Linked DNA regions of Pararhizobium sp. A13. The protein of the gene in region 2 interacts with the protein of the main gene of each other region in a pairwise test. Links are inferred from orthologs where the notes say so. Each region holds a gene or a part of one and is shown on either strand. Other genes may lie near its edges. The genes, in order: WI754_RS03585 and ccmE.

The links.
Region 1: the proteins of ccmE (region 2) and WI754_RS03585 interact in binary tests that used the Escherichia coli proteins (3 or more experiments, as listed by UniProt). The link is inferred for Pararhizobium sp. A13 from one-to-one orthologs.

The regions. Positions count from the first base shown.
Region 1 is NZ_CP149510.1:746,103-749,307, forward strand. What follows is about bases 62-2,954. They hold WI754_RS03585 (heme ABC transporter permease), read right to left. Parts: upstream 1,943-2,954; coding sequence 1,181-1,942; downstream 62-1,180. Other genes in these bases: WI754_RS03570 (DUF2585 domain-containing protein), read left to right, coding at 62-184; WI754_RS03575 (DsbE family thiol:disulfide interchange protein), read right to left, coding at 415-1,011; ccmD (heme exporter protein CcmD), read right to left, coding at 1,008-1,178; ccmB (heme exporter protein CcmB), read right to left, coding at 2,003-2,662. In the rest of the region: more of WI754_RS03570, read left to right, coding at 1-61; heme ABC exporter ATP-binding protein CcmA, read right to left, coding at 2,964-3,205. UniProt on the Escherichia coli protein: Required for the export of heme to the periplasm for the biogenesis of c-type cytochromes.
Region 2 is NZ_CP149510.1:2,354,370-2,357,661, forward strand. Bases 224-3,203 are described here. They hold ccmE (cytochrome c maturation protein CcmE), read left to right. Parts: upstream 224-1,477; coding sequence 1,478-1,930; downstream 1,931-3,203. Other genes in these bases: WI754_RS11465 (hypothetical protein), read left to right, coding at 224-230; ccmI (c-type cytochrome biogenesis protein CcmI), read left to right, coding at 327-1,481; WI754_RS11480 (heme lyase CcmF/NrfE family subunit), read left to right, coding at 1,927-3,203. In the rest of the region: more of WI754_RS11465, read left to right, coding at 1-223; more of WI754_RS11480, read left to right, coding at 3,204-3,292. UniProt on the Escherichia coli protein: Heme chaperone required for the biogenesis of c-type cytochromes. Transiently binds heme delivered by CcmC and transfers the heme to apo-cytochromes in a process facilitated by CcmF and CcmH.

The DNA.
Region 1 (3,205 bases), 1.6 Mb from region 2 along the record:
CCTGTTTGCCTGGCGCGCGCCGGTTGCAGCCACGGTTGCCATCGCCATCTTCTTCGAGATTTTCACCGGCTGGCTGATCCGCGATAACCTGACCTTGAACGTGCTGATGCTGGTTTATCCGCTGGAGGCAGTGAAGGCTTGGCAAGGCGGCGCGCAGAGCGTGCTCGCAGTCCCGGTTCTTTGAAAGCGTGATCGAACGCAAGCCTGGCAGAGCTACCGGCCGGCAAAACCCGACTGTGCTACCCAGAGGACGCCCCATTCTCCCCTCATCCTCGCCCTTGTGGCCGGGATCCGGCGCGCCCAAGTCCTTGGGCAAAGGCTCTTTCACGCGATGGACATCGCGTGGCTGGATTACCGGGACAAGCCCGGTAATGAGGGAAAAAGGAATGCCTGACGTCCTTAGCGGCATGGCTGCTACTTCGCAGCCGCGGCCTTCTCGATCGCCGGATAAAGCCCTTCCTTCAGGCTGCGCTCGTCAAACGGTCCTACCCGCTTGTAGACGATGGTCCCCGACGCATCGACCAGATAGGATTCCGGGATTCCATAAACGCCCCAGTCGATCGCCGCCTTGCCGCGCGGATCGACGCCGATCGCCGAAAACGGATTGCCGAGTTCGCCGAGGAACCTGAGCGCGTTTTCGGTCTGGTCCTTGTAGTTGATCCCGACCACCGTCAGCCGGGGATCCTTGGCCAGCTCGAGGATGATCGGGTTTTCCTCGCGACAGGGCACGCACCAGGACGCCCAGACATTGACCAGCGTCAGTTTACCCTTGACCGCCGCATCGGTCAGCGCCGGCATGGCAGCACCCTTGAAGGCAGCGCCTTCAAGCGGCGGCAGGTCCAGCGACGGTGCCTTGGTGCCAATCAACGCGGACGGAATTTCGCTGATATCCCGTCCGGAATCGAGCTGGCTCCAGAAAATCGCCGCCAACCCGGCAAAGATCAAAAGCGGGAGAGCCGCAAAGACGATGCGCATCTTCCCCGGCCGGGCATTTTCCGTCTCGACGCTCATTGCGCCTCTCCCGGCTGCGCCGAACGACGACGGATGCCGGCATCATCCAGCGCCCGTAATTCGCGGCGGCGGGCGCGCCCGTCGGCCCATACCCAAAGGATAAGGACCGCCACCGTAACGGCGGCGACGCCATAGCTGGCGGCGACGTAGGCCGTATGGGTCATCATGATCAGACCTCCCGGCCGGCGCTGCGGGCCGCCTGCCGGCGCATCGAGGTCACCCGGCGGCGCCAGATTTCGTTGCGCATCGCGGCGATGTGTAGGGTGAAGAACAGCAGCGTGAAGGCAACCGCCATCACCAGCAGCGGCGCTAAAAACTCCGGATCAATGGCCGAGCCGCCGAGCCTGAGAACACTCGCCGGCTGATGCAGGGTGTTCCACCATTCGACCGAGAACTTGATGATCGGGATATTGACGAAACCGACGAGGATCAAGACGGCCGACACCTTGGCCGCCTTGCCCGGATCGTCCATCGCCCGGTTGAGCGCGATCAGCCCGAGATACATCAGGAACAGCACGAAAACAGAGGTCAGCCGCGCGTCCCAGACCCACCACGTCCCCCACATCGGCTTGCCCCAGAGCGAACCTGTGACGAGCGCGAGAAACGTGAAGCAGGCGCCGATGGGCGCTGCGGCGCGGGCAGAAACATCGGCCAGCGGATGCCGCCAGACCAGCGTCCCGAGCGCCGAGACCGCCATCACCGTGTAGCACATCATCGACAGCCAGGCGGCAGGCACATGCACATACATGATGCGTACCGTCTCGCCCTGCTGGTAATCGCCCTCGGTGGTGAAGGAGAGGTAGAGGCCAACCGCGAAAAATGCCGCAGTCAGCGCGGCCAGCCACGGCAGCACGCGCGCCGCCAGGCCAAGAAACCGGGTGGGATTGGCAAGGTCGCTGAATTTGCGGATGGCCAGACTGTTTTCGCTCATGATGCTTCTTTAACGCCGAAGGCCTCTCTCTTCAATGAAGACGTTTCGATCACATTTGCGTCAGTCCGACGCGGATCGCAGCGCCAATGCCGCCGAAAGCGGTCCGATCACGGCGAAGAACAGCGTAATTGCGATCAATATCAGCAAAGGCGGCAAGAACGGCGCGGGATCCTCGACGGCCGCATAGGCAGCGCTGACCCCGAAGATCAGGACGGGGATGGCAAGCGGCAGGACCAGGATCGACACCAGCAGACCGCCGCGCGGCAGCGTCACCGCAACGGCAGCACCGGCAGCCCCGATGAGGGTGATGGCAGGCGTGCCGGCAAGCAGCGTCAGCATGGTCGCGCCGATCGCAAGCTCGTTCATGTTCATGAACAGCCCCAGCAGTGGCGAGGCGATCACCAGCGGCAGGCCGGTCGCCGTCCAGTGCGCCAGGCACTTCACCAGCACGGTCAGCACCAGCGGCGTTTCCTGCATCAGCATCAGGTCCAGCGAGCCATCCTCGCGCTCCGCCTGGAACAACCGGTCGAGCCCGAGCAGCGAGGCAAGCAGAGCGCCAATCCACAGGATCGCCGGCCCGATCCGCGACAAAAGATTGAGATCGGGGCCGACGGCAAACGGAACGACGGCGACGACCGTCATGAAGAACAACACGCCGATCAACGCCCCGCCGCCGGCGCGCATGGCGAGTTTGAGGTCGCGGAGGAAGAGAGAGGTCATGCATTGAACTCCGAACCAAGATGCAAAGCCCCCCTCATCCGGCCCTTGGGGCCACCTTCTCCCCGCTGGGGAGAAGAGGGAGTTTGCCGCGGCTCCTTCGAACCCAATGTTTCGTTGATACGAGACGTGGGGATTTCTCCGTGGGCTTGCCGCAGCCACCCTCTTCTCCCCAACGAGGAGAAGAGGGTGGCCCAAAAGGCCGGATGAGGGGTGATGGCACGGGAGAGCGCCAGCCGATCTCCCCCCTTGAGGGGGAGATGCCCGACAGGGCAGAAGGGGGTGATTGCGGCAAACTCGATATTCAAACCAATCCCCCCGCAACACCCGCAAACCCCGTCATCCGCAACTCCCTCGCCTCCACCCCCAATGGCTGGTGCGTTGCCGCAACGACGATGCCGCCCGCGACGAGATGGCGCGACACCAGAGCGGCAAACAACCGGTCGGCACTCGCATCCAGCGCCGCCGTCGGTTCGTCCAAAAGCCAGATCGGGCGATAGGCGACGAGCAGCTTGGCCATCGCCATGCGCCGCTGCTGACCTGCCG
Region 2 (3,292 bases):
AGCGGGCACTCGAGGCGGAATACCGTGCCTTGGAAGTGGCACGTGGCGGCCAGCCGGTCGTCTGGGAGGGATCGGGCATCAGCGGTTCCGTCGTTGCCGCCGCACCCTACCAGGTCGGTTCGCAGAACTGCCGCCAATACAGCCACACGGTGACGATCAAAGGGCAGGACAGCGTCGCGCGCGGCGCCGCCTGCCGCAACCCGAATGGCACCTGGACACCGCTGACCTGACACGATCCGCGCGATGTTGCGGCGAAACGCCTCAAATTTCCGTCATTTCCCGTTTTCCGATTGGAATGGCGTTGTCCGCATAGTAATTGAGCGCACATGCTGTTCTGGATCCTTGTTGCCACCCTGACGGCGGCTGTTGCCGCTGTCCTGCTGCTTCCGCTGCTACGTGCCGCCGCCGGCGCAGAGGTTCCGCAATCCCATGACGTCGAAGTCTATCGCGACCAGCTCGAGGAGCTGAAGCGCGACGAGAAAAATGGCCTGATTTCCGGCGAGGACGCGGAATTTGCGCGCGCCGAGGTGGCGCGCCGGCTGCTTGCGGCGACGGACGCGGTGAAGGCCGCGGGACCCGCTCAGCCAGCGCGGCGGGGCAACCGGCTGGCGCAGCTCGCCGTCATTCTTATCCTGCCTGCCATTGGCCTCTGTCTTTACCTACGCACGGGAAATCCGGACGTACCGGATGCGCCGCTCGCTGCGCGCCTGGCGAACCCGGGCGATGACATGAATATCCTGATCGCGCGGGCCGAGCAGCAGCTTGTCGCCAATCCGGAAGACGGAGCAGGTTGGGATGTTCTGGCACCGATTTATTATCGCAGCGGCAGGATCGAGGATGCTGCCGCAGCTTTCCGCAATGCGCTTCGGATTCTCGGGCCGACGCCCGCGCGTCTCGGCGGCTATGCCGAAAGCCTGATCGCGATTTCTGGCGGCTTGATCACCAACGAGGCGCAGGAGGCGCTGCGCAAATCGCTGGCGATCGAGCCGAACGACCCACGCGCGCAATTCTATCTGGCGCTTGCCTTGAAACAGGAAGGCAAGGCGCCGGAAGCGCTCGCGGCGTTCCAGCAGATCGTCAAGGCATCGCCAGCCGATGCGCCGTGGCTGCCGCTGGTCAATGAACATATCGCCAGCCTCAAGGGCGATGGCGCAGCACCCTCCGCGGATCAGGCGGGGAGCGCATTGGGCGGTCCTACGGCCGACGACGTCGCGGCAGCGCAGACCATGAATGCCGGCGACCGGAATGCTATGATCGAGGGTATGGTGGAGAGCCTTGCCGAAAAACTGAAGGACGATCCGAAGAATTTCGAAGGATGGATGCGGATCATCCGTTCCTATTCAGTGCTCGGTCAGAAAGAGAAGGCCGCCGAGGCCTTGAAACAAGGTTTGAGTGCCTTCCCGGCCGAGGGCGAGCAGGGCAAACAATTGCTGGCTTTGGCAGGCGAACTTGGCCTGACGGCCGATGGAGGCGTGAAGTGACCCGCAAGCAGAAGCGTCTGGCGATCATCGGCGGCGGCGTCAGCTTCATCATCGCGGCCGTGCTTCTGGTGATGTTCGCCTTCAGCCAGGCAGTTGCCTATTTCTACGTTCCCGGCGATCTCGCCAAGGCGCATCTGGCACCGGGCACCCGCATTCGGCTGGGCGGGCTGGTCGAGGCGGGGTCGGTCAAGCGCGGCGATGGCATGACGGTGAGTTTCAGCGTTACCGATACGCTCGAACGTGTGCCGGTGACTTACACGGGCATTCTTCCGGATCTCTTCCGCGAGGGGCAGGGCGTCGTCGCCGAAGGTGCGTTTGCGGCCGGCAGCCCGGTTTTCGTGGCCGATACGGTGCTCGCCAAGCATGACGAGACCTATATGCCGAAGGACGTGGCGGACCGGTTGAAGGCGCAGGGCGTGTCGCTCGGGGGCAAGGAAAATATCCAATGATCATCGAGTTCGGTCATTATGCGCTGGTTCTGGCGCTTGGCGTGTCGGTGTTGCAGGCGATCATGCCTGTTTTCGGCGCGGTGCGTGGCGACCGGGCCCTGATGGAGATCGGCACGGTCGCGGCCAAGGCGACCTTCCTGCTCGTCGCCCTCTCTTTCGGCGTTCTGACCTATGCCCATGTGACGTCGGATTTTTCCGTCCAGAACGTCTGGGAGAATTCGCATTCGCAGATCCCGCTGATCTACAAGTTTTCCGGTGTCTGGGGAAACCACGAAGGCTCGATGCTGCTGTGGATGCTGATCCTCACCTTCTTTTCGGCCCTGGTCGCGGTGTTTGGGGATAACCTGCCTGACACGTTGAAGGCCAATGTGCTTGCCGTTCAGGCCTGGATTGCCAGCGCCTTCTCGCTGTTCATCCTGTTGACGTCGAACCCCTTCAACCGGCTCATCGACGCGCCGGGCGAGGGGAGAGATCTCAATCCGGTGTTGCAGGATATCGGCCTCGCTATCCATCCACCCTTGCTTTACCTCGGCTATGTCGGATTTTCCGTCTGTTTCTCCTTTGCTGTGGCGGCCCTGATCGAGGGGCGCATCGATGCGGCCTGGGCGCGCTGGGTGCGGCCCTGGACGCTGGCTGCCTGGACCTGCCTGACGGCGGGAATCGCGATGGGATCCTACTGGGCCTATTATGAGCTTGGCTGGGGCGGTTGGTGGTTCTGGGACCCTGTAGAGAACGCCTCCTTCATTCCCTGGCTTGCCGGGACCGCGCTGCTTCACTCCGCGCTGGTGATGGAGAAGCGCGAGGCGCTGAAGATCTGGACCGTGCTGCTTGCGATCATGACCTTCTCGATGTCGCTGCTCGGCACGTTCCTTGTCCGCTCCGGCGTGCTCACCTCGGTTCACGCCTTTGCGACCGATCCGACGCGCGGCGTCTTCATTCTGGTCATTCTGATCCTTTTCATTGGCGGCGCCTTCTCGCTGTTCGCGTTCCGCGCCGCGCGTCTCAAGGCGGGCGGTCTGTTCGCGCCGATTTCGCGCGAGGGCGCACTGGTTCTCAACAACCTGATCCTGACGACGGCCGCAGCCACCGTTTTGACCGGTACGCTCTATCCGCTGGTGCTGGAAGCGCTGACGGGCTCGAAAATCTCGGTCGGACCACCCTTCTTCAACATGACGTTCGGGCTGTTGATGCTGCCGCTGCTCCTGGCGGTGCCGTTCGGGCCGTTGCTGGCCTGGAAGCGCGGCGACCTGCTGGGGGCTGGACAGCGGCTCTTCGCGGCGGTGGCGATCGGCCTGGTTGCCGGCTGCGTGATTTATTATGCACGGCATGGTGGGCCGGTCATGGCCTTGTTCGGGCTTGCGC